2 regions of the Kitasatospora sp. NPDC050463 genome follow, and region 1 is predicted to be linked to the other one. Evidence: riboswitches for the same ligand, from Rfam matches in the RefSeq annotation. Region 1 holds a riboswitch; the other holds the start of a gene.

Region 1 (7,859 bases):
GTCCACCAGCACAGTGCCAGCAGCAGGCCCAGCACCAGTAGCCCGGCCTCGGTGGCGGGCTCCAGCAGTGAGCCGAGTCGGTGCGGCGCATCGGCGACGACGTCGGCCACCCGCCGATAGCCGGTGGCGGACGCGCCGGTGATCACCCGGGCCGGCCCGTCCTCCCCACCGCGGGCCGGCGCCAGCGACCCGACCACACCGGTGCCCGCACCCAACAGCACCACCGTCATGGCCGCCCGCGCGCCGGTCGTTCCGACCGCCCTCGTACTGACCGCCCTCGTCCCGACCGCTTCGGCCCCGACCGTTCTCGTCCTGGCCGCTCGCTTCCTCTTCCTGACCTTGTTCGTCATGGTCAGGACGGTAGGGGCGGTCGGGGGCTCGCGACCCGGGCCGAAAGGCAGGGCGAGACCTGGACGATCGTCAGGGTTGACAGCCGCCGCACGCCTGGTGACCCGTTCGGGTCACGGTCCGCGCGATGCGGGCCCGGTCGCCCTAATCTCAGGACAACGCCCGGCCGCTCGTGGGAGGGCGGCCCCGGACGCGTGTCACCCCACCCCGGAGACCAGCCATGCACCGTCGGACCGCCGTCGCAGGCGCCCTGCTCGCCGCCTCGGCGCTGGCCGCCTGCGGAGGCAACGGGCTGACGCCGGGCACGGCGGCGGTGCTCGACGGCCGGCGGATCCCGGTGGCGGCGGTCGAGGCCCGGGTCGCGGAACTGCGTGACACGGCCGGCGGTGCGTCGGCTGACGCCCGGCAGGAGTCGGACGGGCTGGTGCGGCGAGCCCTCACGGACCTGGTGCTCGATACCGTGATCGCCCGCGCGGTGGCCGACCGGGGGATCGCCGTGGGCGGCGCCGAGGTGGCGGCGGCCCGGACCGTGGAGGAGGACCGGTTCGGCGGTGCCGGGCCGCTCGCCCGGGTACTGGCTTCCCGGGGCGTCCCCGCCGCCGCGATCGACGACTACCTCCGCCGCCAGCTGGGCATCCGCCGCCTCGCGGCGGCAGCCGGGCAGGACGGCGGCACCCCGGCGGGCGACGCCGGCGTCCGCCTCGCCCTGGCCGACGCCGCCACCGCCCTCCACCTGCACGTCAACCCCCGCTACGGCACCTGGGACGCCGACCAGGTCACCCTCCTCCCCGACACCCCGCTCTGGTTGGCCCCGTAGCCCGGCGTGCGGCTACCGGCCAGGGGAGAGCTGCGGGGAGCGGGAAGTCGGACCGGCCGACTTCCCGCTCCCGGGTCCGCGCCTCCCCGGGTCCGCCCCGCCCCCGCCGCGGGGCGGCCGGAAACGCGAGGGCGGAGCCTTGCCCGGGGCGGGTAGGTTCGGGGTGTGACGAATCCTCCGGGCGCGAAGCTGATCCTGCTCACCACCACCCACCGGGTGGCCCCCGGCCTGCTGGCCTGGCCCGCCTGGGAGGCGCTGCGGTCTGCCGGGCGGGTGCTCGCCGGCGACGCCGCGCACCCGCAACTGGCAGCGGTGCGGGCTGCCGGGGTCGAGGTGGAGGTGGTGGTGCCCGGCTCGGCGCCGACGCTCGCCCGGCTGCTGACCGGGCAGCCGGCCGCTTCGGGCCCGACGGTCTGGCTGGGCAGCCCGGACGGCGACCCGGGGCTCACCGACGCGCTGGCGCGCCTGGCGGTCGAGCACGCGGGTGAGGTGCCCGAGATCGAGGTGCTGCCGGGCTCGTACGACCTGCCGGGCGCGCGGCTGCTGGACCTGGTCTCGGTGATGGACCGCCTGCGCTCGCCCGGCGGTTGCCCCTGGGACGCCGAGCAGACCCACGCCAGCCTGGTGAAGTACCTGGTCGAGGAGTCGTTCGAGCTGGTGGAGGCGATCGAGGAGGGGGATCGCGAGACCCTCCGCGAGGAGTTGGGCGACGTCCTGCTCCAGGTCTTCTTCCACTCCCGGATCGCCGAGGAGCACCCCACCGACGCGTTCTCCATCGACGACGTGGCGGGCGACATCGTCGACAAGCTGATGTACCGCCACCCGCACGTGTTCGGGGACACCGAGGCGGAGGGTGCCGCCGAGGTGGAGGCGAACTGGGAGGCGCTGAAGGCCGCCGAGAAGTCGGAGCGCGAGTCGGTGCTGGACGGCGTACCGGCCGGGCTGCCGTCGCTGGCGTACGCGGCGAAGCTGGTGTCCCGGGTGCGCAGGGCGGGGTTCACGGGAGTGCCGGACGCGCCCTACGAGCTGCCTGCGGAGCTCACGGCGGAGTCGGCGGGCAGGCTGCTGCTCGCCGTGGCGCAGCGGGCGCACGACGCGGGGGTGGACGTGGACGCCGCGCTTCGGGCGGCCGCGCGCGGCTACCGGGACGCCGTGCGCGCGGCCGAGGGGCTCAAGCCCGAGCAGCCCGAGTAGCCCGGACTACCCCGAGCACCCCCGAGCACCCCGGACCGAGCGCGCCCGTCAGACCGTCGCGACGTCCTCCACGGAACGGCGCTGCGCCGGGACGACGTCGCCGACGACCTCGGCGATCGCCTCGCCGACCAGCGCGAGCAGTTCGGCGAGCCGCTCCAGGTCGAGGTGGTCGGGCAGTTCGGCGAGGGAGACGATGCGCTCGCCGTCCGGGCCGGCCACGCAGAACAGGTCGATCGGGCCGAGGTGCTTCTCGGTGGTGTCGACGAGGGCGGCGATGTCGCTCGGGCGGCGGATGTCACCGCAGACGCCGACGACCGGGCAGCCCGGCCGGTCGAGTTCGGCGGCGAGGTCCTCGGCGATGCCGACCTGCTGGTCGGCGATGAGCACGCCGGCGGCGCCCGCGGCGGTGAACCGGCGGGCGAGGTCGGCTCCCGACCCGCCGGCGAGTACGGCGATGACCACGACTGCCCCGGTGACCCGCATGGTGCGCTCCTCCCTGTGGGCGGCTCCGCACCGGCGCCCACGCGTTTTGCTTGCGGAGGATGGTAGGCAGGTCCTGATCCTCCGCAACAGGGATTACCCCTCAGGTGACCAGGCTCACGCCTGCCGCGCCCGAGATCCCCACCGGATACGGTCGACACATGCCAGTTCAGCCCGATTCAGCCCGCCCGCCGCTCTTCACCTGGGAGTTCGCCGCCGACCCGTACCCGGCGTACGCGTGGCTGCGGGAGCACGAGCCGGTGCACCGCACCACCCTGCCGAGCGGGGTCGAGGCCTGGCTGGTGACCAGGTACGCGGACGCCCGGCAGGCGCTCGCCGACAGCCGCCTCTCGAAGAACCCGCTCCACCACAGCGGGCACGCCCACCGCACCGGCCGGGTCGGCATCCCCGGCGAGCGCCAGGCCAACCTGATGACCCACCTGCTGAACATCGACCCACCGGACCACACGCGGCTGCGCCGACTGGTCTCGAAGGCGTTCACGCCGCGCCGGGTGGCGGAGTTCGAGCCCCGGGTGCAGCAGCTCACCGACCGGCTGATCGACGGCTTCGCGCAGCGCGGCTCGGCGGACCTGATCCACGAGTTCGCCTTCCCGCTGCCCATCTACGCGATCTGCGACCTGCTCGGGGTGCCGGCCGAGGACCAGGACGACTTCCGGGACTGGGCTGGCATGATGATCCGCCACGGCGGCGGGCAGCGCGGCGGGGTGGGGCGTGCCGTCAAGCGGATGCGCGCCTATCTGGCGGAGCTGATCCACCGCAAGCGGGCCGATCTCGGCGACGACCTGATCTCCGGCCTGATCCGGGCCAGCGACCACGGTGAGCACCTGACCGAGAACGAGGCCGCGGCGATGGCCTTCATCCTCCTCTTCGCCGGTTTCGAGACGACCGTCAACCTGATCGGCAACGGCACCTACGCGCTGCTGCGCAACCCCGGGCAGCGGGCGCTGCTCCAGGATTCGATCGCCCGTGGCGAGACCGCCCTGCTGGAGACCGGGATCGAGGAACTCCTGCGCTACGACGGGCCGGTGGAGCTCGCCACCTGGCGGTTCGCGACCAGCCCGCTGACCATCGGCGGCGTGGAGATCCCGGTCGGTGACCCGGTACTGGTGGTGCTCGCGGCGGCGGACCGGGACCCGGCGCGGTTCGCCGACGAGAACACCCTCGACCTGGCCCGGACCGACAACCCGCACCTGGGCTTCGGGCACGGCATCCACTACTGCATCGGTGCTCCGCTGGCCCGATTGGAGGGGCGGTCGGCGCTCACCACCCTGCTCACCCGGCTGCCCGATCTGCGACTCGCCGAAAGCCCGGAGAATCTCCGTTGGCGCGGTGGCCTGATCATGCGTGGACTTCGCGACCTCCCGGTGGAATTCACCCCCGAGAAGCCGTCCGCAGAGCCGCCGACCGGGCTCTGAGAATCCGCAGCGGCGATGCCCCGGCGGTGTCTCGATCTCGACCCTTCGAGTCTCCGACACGCTGACGGGGTGTCGCTGTCCGGCTCTGATCGCAGGTCTGAATCACCATCAATCAGGACATAGCCCTGTCGTTGGTAGGCAATCGGCCATCCGCCGTAATTTATGTGTGATACCTGCGATATGAGCTTGTGATTGATGTGAGGATCTGTCTACCCTCCCTGGAGTTCGCAGCTGCGGACCTCGTGCGCGGAACGCCGAATCCTGCCCGCCGCGTCACGGGAAACCGACCAGAACCCTTGGGCAGGGGCGGGGGAACCAGGTTTGTTGCCGTCCCCCACGGCTTGGGGTGAAGCCGCCAGCGCGGGCCGAAAGCCCCCGCGCCACGCGGCCGGGCCACCTCCCGGTCCGAACCCGACAGCTCACCTCGCAGGCGTGCGGAGAGGGAAACGTCATGCTCTTCGTCGGAACCGGCCGTCATCGTCGTCGCACCCAGACCGAGAAGGCCATCGCCGTGGCCGGTGTGGCCGGCGTCGGACTCGCGCTGCCGCTGCTCACCGCCACCGGCGCCTCCGCCGCCCCGACCTCGACCTGGGACGCGGTCGCCCAGTGCGAGAGCGGCGGCAACTGGAGTATCAACTCCGGCAACGGCTTCTACGGTGGCCTGCAGTTCACCCCCAGCACCTGGAAGGCGTACGGCGGCACCTCGTACGCGCCGCAGGCCCACCAGGCCAGCAGGGCGCAGCAGATCTCGGTCGCCGAGAAGGTCCTCGCCTCGCAGGGGCCGGGCGCCTGGCCGGTCTGCTCGCAGAAGGCGGGCCTGGCCAAGGGTGGCGCCCCGGCCTCGGTCGACACCTCCTCGGACGCCGAGCCCGCCGCCCAGCAGCCCGCCGCGCCGAAGCCCGCGCAGGCGAAGCCGGCTCAGCCGAAGCCCGCTCAGAAGCCCGTCCAGCAGCAGGCCCAGAAGCCCGCCCCGAAGCCCGCCGTCCAGCAGCCCGTCCAGCAGGACGCGCAGCAGAAGCCCGGCTGGGACGCCGACGCGAAGGTCTTCTGGTACCAGAGCAACGGCGCCTGGTACTGGACCAGCCACCAGAGCGTCTATCAGCAGTACGCGGGTCAGGCCGCCGGCCAGTACGCGGGTCAGGACAGCCGTCCGGCCGAGGCCCACGGCGCCCCGGCTGCCGCAGCCTCCCCCGTCGCCCAGCAGCGCGCCGGCCACGGCTACACCGTCCAGTCCGGTGACACGCTGTCGACCATCGCCACCGCCCAGGGTGTTGAGGGCGGCTGGCAGACGCTGTACGACGGCAACCGTGGCACCGTCGGCACCGACCCGAACCTGATCCTCCCGGGCCAGGTGCTCGACCTCGGCTGACGCCCGCCGGTGCGGTGGCTCCACGAAGGGGGCCGATCGGCCCCCTTCGTCCGCATCTGTTCCCCTTTTGTGGGGCAATCAGGTGAACTACCGGTGGGTAGCCGGGCCACACGCTGAGACGGGACCGAGGTCGACGTGGTCCCGAGAGCCCGTGCGGTTAGGCTCTGGTCGTAACGACTCCGCAACCATCCGGCCGACAGCACCCATCGTCAGCCGAACCTGCTTCCGCTAGGAGATGCCTCGTGCCGTCCATCGATGTCGTCGTAGCCCGTGAGATTCTCGACTCGCGTGGCAACCCCACGGTCGAGGTCGAGGTCGGCCTCGACGACGGCAGCACCGGCCGTGCCGCTGTCCCGTCGGGTGCCTCCACCGGCGCCTTCGAGGCGCTGGAGCTTCGCGACGGTGACAAGAACCGCTACTTCGGCAAGGGCGTGGAGAAGGCCGTTCTGGCCGTCATCGAGCAGATCGGCCCCGAGCTGGTCGGCTACGACGCCACCGAGCAGCGCCTGATCGACCAGGCCATGCTCGACCTGGACGCCACCCCGGACAAGTCCTCGCTCGGCGCCAACGCGATCCTCGGCGTCTCGCTGGCCGTCGCGCACGCCGCCTCCGAGGCCAGCGACCTGCCGCTGTTCCGCTACCTGGGCGGCCCGAACGCGCACGTCCTGCCGGTCCCGATGATGAACATCCTCAACGGTGGCTCGCACGCGGACTCCAACGTCGACATCCAGGAGTTCATGATCGCCCCGATCGGCGCGGAGTCCTTCTCCGAGGCCGTCCGCTGGGGCGTCGAGGTCTACCACACCCTCAAGGGCGTGCTGAAGGAGCGCGGCCTGTCCACCGGCCTCGGCGACGAGGGCGGCTTCGCGCCGAACCTGGACAGCAACCGCGAGGCCCTGGACCTCATCACCGAGGCCATCCAGAAGGCCGGCTACGTGCCCGGCAAGGACATCGCGCTCGCCCTGGACGTCGCCGCCTCCGAGTTCTACCAGGACGGTGCCTACCAGTTCGAGGGCAAGGCGCTCTCCGCCGCCGAGCTCATCGAGTACTACGCCGAGCTGGTCGCCTCCTACCCGCTGGTCTCCATCGAGGACCCGCTGGACGAGTCTGACTGGGACGGCTGGAAGGCCATGACCGTCAAGCTGGGTGACAAGGTCCAGCTGGTCGGCGACGACCTGTTCGTCACCAACCCGGCCCGCCTGGCCAAGGGCATCGAGACCGGCACCGCCAACGCGCTGCTGGTCAAGGTGAACCAGATCGGTTCGCTGACCGAGACCCTGGACGCCGTCGAGCTGGCCCAGCGCAACGGCTACCGCTGCATGATGTCGCACCGCTCCGGCGAGACCGAGGACGTCACCATCGCCGACCTCGCCGTCGCCACCAACTGCGGCCAGATCAAGACCGGCGCCCCGGCCCGCTCCGAGCGCGTCGCCAAGTACAACCAGCTGCTGCGCATCGAGGAGATCCTCGACGACGCCGCCGTGTACGCCGGCCGCGGTGCGTTCCCCCGCTTCCGCTCCGCGGAGTAACGAGCACAGCCGCTCCGCGGAGTAACGAGCACAGCCGCTCCGCGGAGTAACAAGCACAGCCGCTCTGCGGAATAGCAAGCACAGCCGCTCCGCCGAGTGGTCGTCGCCGCAGCCGAGGACGAGGGCCGCGCGCGCCCAGTGGCGCAAGCCTGACCGGTGCCCCGCCGTTCACCCCGTAGGGTGGACGGCGGGGCACCGCCGCGACCAGGAGGGGATACGGGAGATGGCAGGCTGGAGGATCCCGGGCTTTGCCGCCCGGCCTCGCTTCACGAGCCGGGCGACCGTCCTCGTCCTGGTGCTCTGTTCCCTGGTGGCGATCCTGGCGTACCCGACCAGGCAGTTCATCTCCCAGCGTTCCGAGATCTCCGCCCAGCGGGCGAGGGCCGAGCACGCCCGGCAGCAGGTCGAGCAGCTGCGCCGGGAGAAGGCCCGCTGGCAGGACCCGGAGTACGTCAAGGCGCAGGCCCGCAACCGGTTGCACTACGCGATGCCGGGGGAGACCCCGTACATTGCGGTGGATCCGGCGGGCCGGGGCGCCACCCCGTCCTCCGTCGCCCCGCCCGCCTCGTCCGACGGCGTGGCCGCCGGGCCGGCGAAGGCCGCCAAGCCCTGGTACGCGAGCGTCTGGGACTCGGTGGACGCCGCCGACACCGCCGCCCTAGCCCCGCCCTCTCCACCCGCCCCTG
Region 2 (7,859 bases), on a different contig from region 1:
GCGACTGGGGCGCGCCCGACCCGCTCGCCGAGCACGCGGTGCTGCGCAGCGCCCTGATGGGCGGCTGCATCGGGGTGCTGCTGCCGGGCGCCGAGCTGCCGCTGGCGCTGATCCGGGCCGACCTGTTCGGCCGCTACGACCTGGACTGGCACCTCGGCCTCCCGCCGCAGCCGCTGCCGCCGGAACGCGAACGGCCGCCGGCCCGCGGGTGAGCGCGGCGGCCGGCGGCCGTTCGGTGGGACGGGCGGGGCGGGTGGGACTGGCGGGGTCAGCGCTCCTTGAGGATCGACGCCAGCAGGTCGATGGTGCGCTCCGGCGTCAGGCTGTCGACGCAGAGCCGCTCCATGACCTGGATGTACGCGTCGACGTCGTCGCGCTTGTCGAGGTAGAGCGCACTGGTGAGCTGTTCCAGGTAGACCACGTCGGCGAGGTCCTGCTCGGGGAAGCGCAGGATGGTGAACGCCCCGGACTCCCCGGCATGTGCTCCGAAGCGGAACGGCATCACCTGGATCACCACGTTGGCCTGCTCGGCGATGTCGATCAGGTACTGGACCTGACCGCGCATCACCTTGGGGCCGCCGACCGGCCGGCGCAGCGCGGCCTCGTCGATGACGGCCCAGAGCCGGGGGCTGCTGCCCTCGGTGAGCAGCTTCTGGCGGCGCAGCCGGAGGCTGACCCGCCGCTCGACCTCGTCCTCGCTGATCACCGGACGACTCTGGCCGAAAACCGCGCGTGCGTACTCCTCGGACTGCAACAGGCCGGGGATGAACTGGACCTCGTAGGTGCGGATCAGTGCGGCGGCCTCCTCCAGGCCGACATAGGTCTGGAACCAGCCCGGCAGCACGTCGTTGAAGCTGTGCCACCAGCCGGACTTGTTGGCCTCGCGGACCAGGCCGAGCAGCGCCTCGCGCTCGCCGCCGTCGTCCACGCCGTAGAGGCTGAGCAGGTCGGCGACGTCGCGCTCCTTGAAGCTGACGCGGCCGAGCTCCATGCGGCTGATCTTGGACTCGGAGGCGCGGATCGCATAGCCCGCGTCCTCGCGGGTGATGCCGCGCGCCTCGCGGAGCCGGCGCAGCTGGGAGCCGAGGAGGATCCGGCGGACCATCGAGCCGCCGCCCGGCTGAACTGTGGTCATGCGGTCGAAACCTCCACCTAGGGCAAACAGCGCACAGTCTGCCATCAGTTGAGCGCTCACGGTGCCGATACTGACGGATGTTCCTATCAGTTCCGCACTCCGCACACCAGGATGCACGTGCATCCGGCGCTTGCATATGCCATTTGTACGACTGCACGTGAATCGACTCTTGCATCTGCAGTGAGCGCAGAGGACCATGGTGCACGTGCACCTGCACATCCCTGGCAATCCCGCGGGCTCCGCGTCGACCCACGCGACTCCGCACACCAGCCCGGCAGCGCCCTCGCGCCACCGGGCCTTCGTGTGCGCGCGCGACTGGTCGAGGGGCGGCCGCGCGGCCTAGCGAGTCGGAGGTGACCGGCATGACCCCGGCGGGTCCAGCCGTGTCCGCCCCCTTATGGGAGGAGCTCTTCATGAGCACCGGTACGGCCTTGGCAGTCGATCCCCATGTGGTCACCTGTACGCTCGCCCCCCGCTACGAAGCCGTCAGAACCGCGCGCGACTTCGCCAGGACCGCTCTTCAGCGCTGGGGACTGGGCGAGCTGTTCGACGATGTCGCGCTGGTGGCCTCGGAACTGGTGACCAACGCCCTGCGGCACGCGATCGGTGCGTGCCCCGGTGCGACGGGCGGCACGCTCGACGACTACGACTTTCCCACCCAGCCCGGCCCCGAGGGGCGGCTGCCGATCCGAATAAGCCTGGTGCACCGCGCACCGCAGGTGGTCTGCGCGGTCAGCGACCCCAGCAGCACCGGGCCGGTGGCGCGGGAGGCGGACTTCGTCGCCGAGTCGGGCCGCGGGCTGCACCTGGTGGACTCCTTCAGCCGGTCCTGGGGTTGGCACCCGCTGGGCGGCGGCAAGGTGGTCTGGGCCATGTTCGAGGCCGAGGCCGTCGCGTTTCCGGAGCTCGGCGGACGGCATCGCCGCTCGGCCTAGCCGTGGCCCGCGGCACCCGGGGAGGACCACCACACCGCTCCCGGTCCGAGGCCCCACAGGCCCCTCGCCGCACCCGCCCGGCCCCGCACCAGCGCCCGGCCCCCGGAGCAGCCCGGTCCGCGGTAGCCGGTCACGCGGCGCCCGGCCACCGTCCGACAACGGCTCCCCCGGCGACGGCCGGCAGGACGACGTCCGCGCAGCGGCGCCCACCACAGGGCGGACGGCCGGAGAAGACTAAGGCCGTCGTGGTGTCAGCACCCACGACGGCCCCCCGATGGCGAAGAGGACGAACGGTCAGACCGCCAGGTGGTCGAACTCCCCGTCCTTGGCGCCCAGCAGCAGCGCCGCGATCTCGGCCCGGGTGTATATCAGTGCCGGACCTTCCGGAAAGCGTGAGTTCCGCATCGCCACGTCGCCCCCCGGGAGGGCAGCGAACTCGACGCAGTTGCCCTGAGAGTTGCTGTGCAGGCTCTTCTGCCAGACCACGTCCTTGAGGTCCGCAGCCGCCATCCCGTTGTACGTGTCGTAACTGTCGTGCATAGAAATCTCCCGAAGAGCTCCGGAGTAGTCGTCCAGCTCGGCGCCCCGGCACTCAGCCGAACGACTGGGCCGGCCCCGTACCGGCCCGGCACAACGCCTCACTTGACGCGATGATAGCTCCAGTGCACGTGCATCAGCACGGGACGTTGCAGGTGCACGGGGCTTTCGTCAACCAATCGGAACTCTTCACCGCCTCGACACCTGAGGGAACGTAAGCGGACATAACCGACTGGACCGGGAGGATTCCGATAACCGCCCGTAGGCGGCCGCCCGCTGAATGTTGATCTTCGAGCGCCCGGAGTCGCGCCACCGTGACACTCCGTCAGACCGTCCGCATGCTGTGAGACATCTCACGCGCCATCGCTGCAACGTGCCGCACCTCCCGTCACGTCCCAGGAAGAAGTGGTGGCCGAACAGGCATTGGTCACGGTATGTCCAGTTTTCGGGCAGCCCGCCCCTCCCGGTACGGCAGCCGACTGCAGCCTTGGCGGGCCGATGTCCTACGATCTCCGCCATGAGCACCGCAGCCATCCCGGGCGCGCCACTGCCCGTCCGCACCCCAGGCTCCCGTGCGCGGGGGCGCCACCGCCGCCCCGAGCGCCCCGAGATCCCGGCCGGCTCCCCGGCCCTGGTGCTCGCGGTGCCCGCGACCGCCGGGCCCGAGTCCCGTTCCGTCGTCGAGGAACTGCTCTCGATCGTACGCAGCGAGCAGAACGGCGTGCAGACCGCGGCCGGCTACCTCACCGGCGTCGCGGGCATGAGCGAGCCCGGCAGTGACGAGTTCACCGTCGCCGAACTGCTGGCGCACGCCGCCGAGACGGGCCTGCCCGCCCCGGTCGTGGTGCCGCTGGTCCCCGGCCCGCACGGCTTCCTGACCGAACTGCACGCGCTGGCCGCCGAATACGGCGCCCACGTCACCGACGTCCTCGGCCCGCACCCGCTGCTCGCCGAGGCCGTCCACGTCCGGCTCTCCGAGGCCGGACTGGCCCGGGCCGACCGCGCCCGGCTGTTCGCCATCGCGACGGCCGCGGACGGCGTGGTCCTCACCACGGTCGGCGGCGAGGAGGCCGCCGCGGCGGCCGGGATCACCGGCGTGCTGCTGGCCGCCCGCCTCGCGGTGCCGGTCGTCCCCGCCGCGCTCGACGTGCCCGGCTCGGTGGCCGCCGCCGTCGCGCACCTCAAGGAGACCGGCTCCCAGCGCCCGGCGCTGGCCCCGCTGGTGATCGGTCCGGAGGCCGACTCCGAGCTGCTCGCCACGGCCGCCGAGGAGACCGGCTGCCCGAGCGCCGCGCCGCTCGGCGCCTACCCGACGGTGGGCCAGCTGATCGCCTCCACCTATCTGGCCGTGCTGCCGGCCGTCGCCCCCGAGGCGTACGCCGAGGCGGCCGCCGCCGAACAGGCCGCTGCCGAGCAGGCCGCTGCCGAGCAGGCCGCGGACGCCGTCGCCGAGTAGCGGGCCGCGAACGCCGTAGGGCCCGGAGCGCACCCGCTCCGGGCCCTCGACGTGTCCGCCCAGGACACCCGGGACGCCCGGAACGCGCGGAACGGCGCCCGGGTCGGCCCCTCGGACGCCGGCCCCCGGAGGCCGGCCCCGCGGACGCCTCAGGAACGCCCGTCCACCCGGCCGGTGGCCGCCGCGGCGTCCCCCAACCGCAGCGTCGGCAGCTGGACCGGCCGGGACTGCGCGGCGAAGGCGGCCACAGGCACACCGGTCGCGTTCCACTGCGGCTGCGCGGCGCCGCCGCCGTCCGCCTTGCGCACCTGGAGCACCTCGGCCTGCCCCGCACGGCGCAGCAGGATGTTCTTCGGCGGCGCGGACTCCGGATCGATCCAGAGCTCGTTGCCGCCGAACTCGCAGTCCAGCACGAGGAGGTCGTCCGGCTTGCCGTCCGGGTCGGCGCGGAAGGCGATCCCGGCCCTGCGGTGGCCGGTGAACCGGCTGCGGCTGAAGGTGACGGCCTCCCCGGCGAGTTCGTGCCGTGCGGTGGAGACGGCGAAGTCGCTCTGCCCGGCGGCGTCGATCAGCAGCCCGTCGAAGAGGGTGCCCTTGTCCCGGCCGAGCGAGTGCAGCACCACTCCCCCACCGCCGTTGCCGTACAGCACGCTCGCGGTGTAGTCGAAGTCGTTGAGGTAGGCGCCGTGCTCGATGCCCCACCCGCCGTTGTGGTAGGCCGCGAACTCGGTGACCACGTGGTGCTGCTGGGCGTTCAGCCAGACGAAGACGCCGTTCCGCAGGTTGTTGTGGGCCAGGCAGCGCCGGAAGGTCCAGACCCCCTCGCTGTTCTCCGGCCACTCGAAGCCGGAGGCGCCGTCGGCCCCCTGGACGCCGACGGCCACGCAGTCCAGCGCCTTGCCGCCGGTCCCGGCACCGAGGTTGAAGCCGGTCAGCCGGTAGGCCCGCGGGTTGGGCTCCAGCAGCGTGCGGGAGGCGACGCAGGACTCGTAGACGATGTCGTGGGACGGCTGCTGCGGGGTGCGGGTGTCCGGCGGGCCGTCCCACCAGTAGGCGTCCTCCCAGGTGTCGTGGCTGATGCAGCTGCGGAAGGTGATGCCGTGGCTGGCGTGCGGGACGAAGGCGTGGCTCCCCGCGTCCCGCACCACCACGCCCTCGACGACGGTGCCCCGGGTGGCGTCGCCGAGCATGTGGAAGTGCAGCCCGTAGCGGCCGAGCACCGGGGCGGTGACCGGTGCGCTGCCGTCCGGGCCCTTCCAGGACTCGTCGGTGTCGGTGCGCGGGCCGACCCAGCGCAGCGTCGCGTGCCGCAGATCGGCCCGGCGGGAGCTGGTGAGGTGGACGTGGGCGCGGCCCTCGGCGGTGCCCTCGATCCGCACGCTGCGGGTCAGGTTGAGCACCTCGGCGCCGACCGTGACGCCCCCTCCGGCGCTCACCCGGGGGTGCGCGTACGTCAGCGGCGCCGCCAGGGTGACGGTGGATCCGCTGACGGACCGGACGACGGCCAGGTCGTAGCGGGTGGAGAAGCCGTCCTCGTCCGGCGGGCCGGTCGGGGTGACGGCCAGTTCGTCGCCGGGCAGCCAACCGGTGGGCGGCGCGGCCAGGGTGACGGTGGTGTCGCCGGCCCCGAGCGCCCGGTCCGCACGCACCCAGGCGGTCTTGACTGCGCCGTCCAGCCGCAGGTAACCGGCGCCGGTGACCCAGAGACCGACGTCGGTGTCGACCACCTTCATGCCGTCGCCCCGGAAGCGACGCTCGTCGACGGCGGGGAAGCGCACGGTGTGCACGGCGGCGCCGTCGGGTGCGAGCGCGAGGGTGCCGCGGATCTCGACGTTGCCGTTCGCGGCGAGGGTGAGGCTGCGGTCGGCGGCGAAGGTGAGCGCGCCGCCGGGCTCGACCAGCAGCGAGCCGACCGTGGCGTCGGTGTCGAGCAGCACCCGGTCGGTGATCCGGACGGCGTCCCGCGGGCCGGGCACGCGGCCGCCCCAGCCGGCCGGATCGGACCAGCGGCGGCCACCCTGGTCGGGGGTGGGTGCCGGGGTGGTCCCCCCGGGTGCCCCCGAGGGCGACGGAGCGCCGTGCTGGTGCCCGGCGGCCGGGTCGTCCGCGCCCGGGCCCGGGACGGGGCCCTCCACGGCGGTCACGGGCTCGGAGCGGCCGTCCAGGGAGCGCCGCAGCGCCTCCTCGCCGCCGACCGCCGCGAACACCGTGCCGACGGCCAGCCAGCGCAGCATCGTCCGACGGCGGACGGGAGTTCGGGGTTCGGCGGGCAGGATGTCCGCTCTGCGGTGTTTTGCCCGGCCATGCGCGCCGCATGGCCTCGCGGCCGGCCGACCGGCCTCCGGGTCCTCGTCCATGGCCATCGCTGCGTAGCCCTCCCCCCAGACGGCCGCGTCGATCCTGACGCCCTGAAGCATAGGCAGTTGCCGTGACTCCGACGGGTGTTGCTCGAAATCGGTCATTTCTGATCATGGTGGACAGCCATTCACCACCTCTTTCGCAAACCGTGACGAGCGTCACACATGTTTGCGGTTTGAACTTAAGTCTGCTTAACGTGCTCCCCGTTCGTGGCCACACGGACCCAGCACACCCGCAACGCCGAGTCCTGCCGTCGGGTGCGCTGGCAGCGCGGAACGCACCACGGCAGGAGCGGGGGAACCACAGGTAAGTCGCCCCGGACCGGTCCTCGTGACCGGTTCAGGGCTAGGGGTGAAGCCGCAGCCACAGCGCGGCCGGGCAACTCCAGCCCGAATCCGACAGCTCACCTCGCAGGCGTGGGAGAGGACCACGTCTTCATGCTGCCCACCAACGGCACCCGTCTGTCCGGCCGCACCCGCCGCGCGATCGCCACCCTCGGCGTCGTCGGCATCGGTCTCACCGTCCCCTGCCTCACCACCGGCAGCGCCTCCGCCGCCTCGGTCGCCACCTGGGACAAGGTCGCCCAGTGCGAGAGCACCGGCAACTGGAGCATCAACACCGGCAACGGCTTCTACGGCGGCCTCCAGTTCACCAGCAGCACCTGGGCCGCGTTCGGTGGCACCGCGTACGCCGCCCGCGCCGACCTCGCCACCAAGGACCAGCAGATCGCGATCGCCGAGAAGGTGCTCGCCTCCCAGGGCCCCGGCGCCTGGCCGGTCTGCTCCGTCCAGGCCGGTCTGACCAAGGGCGGCACCCCGGCCGCCGTCGACACCTCCACCGCCGCCCCGAAGGCCACCCCGGCCCCGGCGCCGACCCAGGCCCCCGCCGCCAAGCCGGCCGCGCCCAAGGCCGCCCCGAAGGCCGCCGAGGCCCCGGCCGCCGCTGACTCCGCCCAGCAGTCGCAGGGCGGTCAGGACTGGCAGCAGTACCACCGTCAGGCCGACGCCACGTCCGACGACTACACCGTCGTCGCGGGCGACTGGCTCTCCTCGATCGCCGACAAGAACGACATCCAGGGCGGCTGGGAGCGGCTGTACGAGCTCAACCGCAGCTCCCTCACCGCCGGCCCGCACGTCATCTACCCCGGCCAGCACCTGAGCCTGGGCGACCGTGCCAAGGCCCACACCTCGGACGAGTCCGGCAAGGGCTTCGACTGGTTCAACCGCTCCTCGGGCGCGACCGGCCACGCCGCCGGCACCACCGCGACCGCCGCCAAGCCGGCCGCGCCGACCCAGGCCCCGGCCGCCAAGCCCGCCGCCCAGGAGACGGCCCAGGCCCCGGCCCAGGCCGCCACCGGCAGCATGGCCGCCGCGGTCTCCTTCGCCCAGTCGAAGGTCGGCCAGGCCTACGTCTACGGCGGCACCGGCAACGGCGGCTG

Evidence for each region. Region 1 has a riboswitch for cyclic di-AMP ahead of AB0J08_RS00200 (transglycosylase family protein). Riboswitches for the same ligand answer to the same signal wherever they lie in the genome.
Region 2: another riboswitch for cyclic di-AMP. It lies ahead of AB0J08_RS33740 (transglycosylase family protein); the one in region 1 lies ahead of AB0J08_RS00200 (transglycosylase family protein).

What each region holds. Positions count from the first base shown of each region.
Region 1 is NZ_JBFAJO010000001.1:43,213-51,071, reverse strand. Features, by position in the region: partial or broken gene AB0J08_RS00225 (phosphatase PAP2 family protein) at 1-230, opposite strand, end outside; gene AB0J08_RS00220 (hypothetical protein) at 569-1,165, shown strand; gene AB0J08_RS00215 (MazG family protein) at 1,331-2,359, shown strand; gene AB0J08_RS00210 (SDR family NAD(P)-dependent oxidoreductase) at 2,408-2,842, opposite strand; gene AB0J08_RS00205 (cytochrome P450) at 3,001-4,275, shown strand; cyclic di-AMP (ydaO/yuaA leader) riboswitch at 4,551-4,722, shown strand; gene AB0J08_RS00200 (transglycosylase family protein) at 4,727-5,644, shown strand; gene eno (phosphopyruvate hydratase) at 5,887-7,173, shown strand; gene AB0J08_RS00190 (septum formation initiator family protein) at 7,397-7,859, shown strand, end outside.
Region 2 is NZ_JBFAJO010000078.1:20,969-28,827, reverse strand. Features, by position in the region: gene AB0J08_RS33770 (helix-turn-helix domain-containing protein) at 1-212, shown strand, start outside; gene AB0J08_RS33765 (helix-turn-helix transcriptional regulator) at 269-1,135, opposite strand; gene AB0J08_RS33760 (ATP-binding protein) at 1,549-2,070, shown strand; gene AB0J08_RS33755 (DUF397 domain-containing protein) at 2,365-2,610, opposite strand; gene AB0J08_RS33750 (hypothetical protein) at 3,125-4,063, shown strand; gene AB0J08_RS33745 (hypothetical protein) at 4,213-6,297, opposite strand; cyclic di-AMP (ydaO/yuaA leader) riboswitch at 6,650-6,851, shown strand; gene AB0J08_RS33740 (transglycosylase family protein) at 6,838-7,859, shown strand, end outside.